Regions from separate parts of the Priestia sp. AB genome, predicted to be linked through region 2. Evidence: a T-box and tRNA genes for the amino acid it is inferred to sense, from the RefSeq annotation. Region 2 holds a T-box; the other holds one or more tRNA genes.
The links. A T-box is a leader RNA that pairs with one kind of tRNA and senses whether it is charged. The one in region 2 lies ahead of thrS (threonine--tRNA ligase), so its partner is inferred to be a tRNA-Thr.
Positions count from the first base shown of each region.

Region 1 (2,206 bases), 800 kb from region 2:
ATTCATAATCCACAGCTCTGCGCCTTCTGGGAAGTATACTTTTAGCGTAGCTGTAAACGGCGGATAAACATCAAAGACGCGAAGCCATTTAAAATCAGGTGGATTTAAATGCTGCTGTTCTTTGGAATAATTGCTCACGGTGCTCGTATATTCTACATGAAGCCCATAATCTGTATCGCTTACTTTATATTTAGGCACAAAGGCGTTGTTTCGATCACCAAATGTGTCCGTATGCACCCAAGCAAAATGAGCTACGTCTAAAAAGCCTTCCATTTGACGACCGGCCGAACCCATGATATCAAAGCTCGGACAAACAATTTGCTGAAAATCAGGGGCCTCCCACGCATCGAAGTAAGGCAGGTTATCTTGTTCACCTGTCAGGGAAGTCCACACTAATCCAAATCGTTCAATAACTGGATAGACAGCCATACACAGGCGGGGAGAAATGTTGGCATCAGGGTGAGCTGGAATCGACGTGCATGCGCCGTCCGTTGCATAGCGGAAGCCGTGGTAAGGACAGACAATTTCATCATCTTCCACCCAGCCCATACTAAGCGGGGTGCCTCGGTGAACGCATAAATCACGAGCCGCTACTACTTTGTGTGTGGTACGGTATAGAACTAGATTTACATCTAGCAGTTTTACGGATGTTGGTTTCTCTGTTACATCACTGCAGCGTGCGACGGGGTACCAATACTTAGCGAGCGTCGTCCAATCTTCCAGGCTGAACGTGCAGTCTCTTGGGTAGGGAGTTGCCGTTTTTGATTTGGTCATGGTTGGTTGTTGTTCCATCTATTTTCTTCCCTTCTTTTGTAAGCTCTTTTACTAAGGGTAATATAAAAAAAGAAAATTCACACAATTTATGTAAGGAGTTCTAACATAAAATATGGAACTTTGTAGAAAGTGCGAATTTCAGAAGACGTAAATTAGAGAATATACCAATAAAAAAATTTAAAAAAGCGCTTCCTAAATGAATTTAAACGTGATATAATTTTCCAAGACGCTGGTGTAGCTCAGTAGGTAGAGCACTTGCATGGTAAGCAAGAGGTCGCAGGTTCGATCCCTGTCGCTAGCATACTAAAAAACCTTCTTTCTTGTTGAAAGAAGGTTTTTTTTATTTGTGTCGGCTTTAAAATTATTCTTTCCCGCCTTGTGAAAACTTTAACAGTTTGATAGCCTTATTAGGAGGTTATGAGAAAATATGTGTATCTTTTCCCCTGTGTCTTATGAATCATATTTAGAAATATTCTTAAAAGAATGTTTATTGCCTCTGAATATTGGGTACACGAAACTCGGGGTTAAATTTCAACAGGGAGGGTGAACGATAATTTGATTACGTTTAAGAATGTGTCCAAGCAGTATCCAGACGGTACGACCGCCGTGAAAAATATTAATCTAGAAATTAAAGAAGGAGAGTTTTTCGTTTTAATTGGTCCGAGTGGGTGTGGGAAAACAACCACCTTAAAAATGATTAACCGTCTTCATGATATTACCGAAGGAGAACTATACATAAAAGATAAGCTCGTATCGGACCACAACATACATAAGCTACGCTGGAACATTGGTTATGTCCTGCAGCAGATTGCTCTTTTTCCCCATATGACCATTGCTGAAAATATAGCCATTGTACCCGAGATGAAGCATTGGAAGAAAAATAAAATCAAAACGCGCATTGATGAACTGCTTACTTTGGTAGGACTAGACCCAAAGCAGTATCGAAACCGAAAGCCGTCTGAGCTCTCAGGTGGCCAGCAGCAACGTGTAGGTGTAGCACGTGCCCTCGCAGCTGATCCCCCCGTTATTTTAATGGACGAACCCTTTAGTGCCCTTGATCCGTTAAGCCGCGAACAGCTTCAGCAAGATGTTATTAGCTTAAAAGAAAAAATCAAAAAAACATTTGTGTTTGTTACGCACGATATGAGCGAAGCGATGACGCTTGGAGATCGTATCTGCCTGATGAAAGATGGGGAAATTGTTCAAGTTGGAACCCCGGAGGAATTCATTCAAAAGCCTAAAAATGAATTTGTAAAAACATTTATTGGAAATCAAGGCAATGCTTTATTTGAGACATTGGATATGTTTGTCAAAGAAAGTGAACAGCCAGACGTAGAACCTACTGAAGAGTTAGCTTCAACTGCCACTGTTCAGCAGGCAATGGACGCCCTTTACGATCATGAAGCAATAGCCGTGAAAAAAGGGAGCAAAC
Region 1 is NZ_JAQMYN010000001.1:953,725-955,930, forward strand. It holds gene POF52_RS04875 (aromatic ring-hydroxylating oxygenase subunit alpha) at 1-792, opposite strand, end outside; tRNA gene POF52_RS04880 (tRNA-Thr) at 1,003-1,075, shown strand; gene POF52_RS04885 (ABC transporter ATP-binding protein) at 1,330-2,206, shown strand, end outside.
Region 1: it encodes a tRNA-Thr, which carries the amino acid that the T-box ahead of thrS (threonine--tRNA ligase) is inferred to sense. The anticodon was not compared.

Region 2 (2,206 bases):
CTGACATTTCGTAGCGGTGCATCGTTCCAAGCTCAGCAATACGGATTGGAAGCTCACGATAGCTGTGAATACCTTGTTTGTAAACCATCATGTGATGAGGACAGTTCATCGGACGAAGAACCAGGTCTTCGTTATCCATTTCCATTGCAGGGAACATGTCATCTTGGTAGTGCTCCCAGTGACCAGACGTTTTGTAAAGTTCTACACTTCCGAGCACTGGAGTGTAAACGTGCTGATAACCAAGGCTTACTTCTTTATCTACGATATAACGCTCGATAATACGGCGGATCGTCGCACCTTTTGGAAGCCATAAAGGCAGACCTTGTCCTACTTTTTGAGAATTTGTAAATAAGTTTAGCTCTTTACCAAGTTTACGGTGATCACGTTCTTTTGCTTCTTCAAGAAGACGAAGATGCTCGTCTAAATCTGCTTTTGTAAAGAATGCTGTACCGTAAATACGCTGCAGCATTTGATTATCGCTGTCTCCGCGCCAATAAGCACCCGCCACGCTTAATAGTTTAAATTCTTTAATTTTGCCTGTTGACGGCACGTGCACACCTCGGCAAAGGTCAAAAAATTCGCCTTGTTGGTAAATCGTAACCTTTTCACCTGCTGGAATCGCATCGATCAATTCAAGCTTCAGTTCATCGCCAACTTCTTTAAAAAGTTGAATGGCTTCTTCACGAGAAACTTCTTTTCGTTCAATTTCAATATTTGAATTAACGATTTTTTTCATTTCTTTTTCAATTTTACCTAAATCTTCAGGAGTAATTGATTCTTCCATATCGATGTCATAGTAAAAACCGTTTTCGATAACCGGCCCTACACCTAGCTGTACTTTTGTATCTTTGTATAAACGTTTGATTGCTTGAGCCATTAAATGCGCTGTACTGTGACGCATAATTTCAAGCGCTTCAGGAGCATCTTGCGTAATGATTTCAAGACTGCCATCTTCTTCGATTGGCGTACGTAAATCCAGCAGCTCGCCGTTTACTTTGCCTGCTAATGCTTTTTTCTTTAATCCCGGGCTAATAGAAGCCGCAATATCTTCTGTTGATGATCCTTTTGGATACTCTTTAACAGCTCCATCAGGGAATGTCATTTTGATTACTTCTGACACAACTTTCCACTCCTTTAACATAACTGAATAAACTTTTTGTAAAAACAAAAAACTCGTCCCTTATCAAAAGGGACGAGTTGTGTATACACGCGGTACCACCCTTGTTTCCTCTTCGTATCTTGGATAACCCAAAGAACCCGAAGCGGCTCGAGGTTTTATAACGGAAATTCCGTCAGTAATTACTAGAGGCTCTGCTCGTTTACTACTGAAGTTTAGAGGTGGTAAGAATATATTCCGTGTTAGGAGATTTTCAGCCTAGATCTCCCTCTCTACAAACCGTAAATATACACTCATGTCCTCATCATAACTTGTAACATATAGCTGTTTTTCAATATGCATTTATTATATTCATTTTCAAAATAGAAATCAACCTTTCACGTTATATTTTGCTTTTGATCAAACGGAAATTCATTTTTTTCGTATAACATAACTTTTTCTTGGAAGATATTTTGAATGGTATAAACAAAATCATGATCATGCTGGTCGCTATACAGATGAATAGCAGCTGGAGATAAACTTAGCAAAGGCGCGATAATAGTTGAGTCTATGTACAATGATTCTTGTTCAGATAAAAAGGCCTCTGCTAGAGCTGCACATTCACGTTCAGGAACATATCTACTGTTGTGGTCGTACAGTACAAACTTGTTTTTGTTCAAGTGCATTACATACACGTTACCTGTAGATGACTGTCTTTCATTAGCTGCTTGACGCAGCTGATGAATAAGAATTTGATAGTCTTGTTCAAGCTTATATTCATCAATCGCCAGCTCGGCATAATAGCGCAGCCGCTCTTGATATTCTTTTAAACGGAATTGGAGAAAAGACTCAAAGGTGAATGTTACATTATGAATGAAGAAGTCTTGAAGAGCCTGACGGATAAGTAATTCTCTTGGAAGAGAAAATGTTTTTTGCGGAATTTCGCCTCTCTCTCCTTCCATAATCCCCCCCATAATTTGAAGCAGCATATCTTGCTCTTCCTCTTCTGAATAGAAAAATTGTTCTTTTAATATGTTTACCATCATCTTTTTTTCTTTCTTTTTTAAAATTACGTGCGTTAATACCGGTATCACCATGTCTTGTAAAATG
Region 2 is NZ_JAQMYN010000001.1:150,109-152,314, reverse strand. It holds gene thrS (threonine--tRNA ligase) at 1-1,141, opposite strand, end outside; T-box leader at 1,186-1,434, opposite strand; gene ytxC (sporulation protein YtxC) at 1,495-2,206, opposite strand, start outside.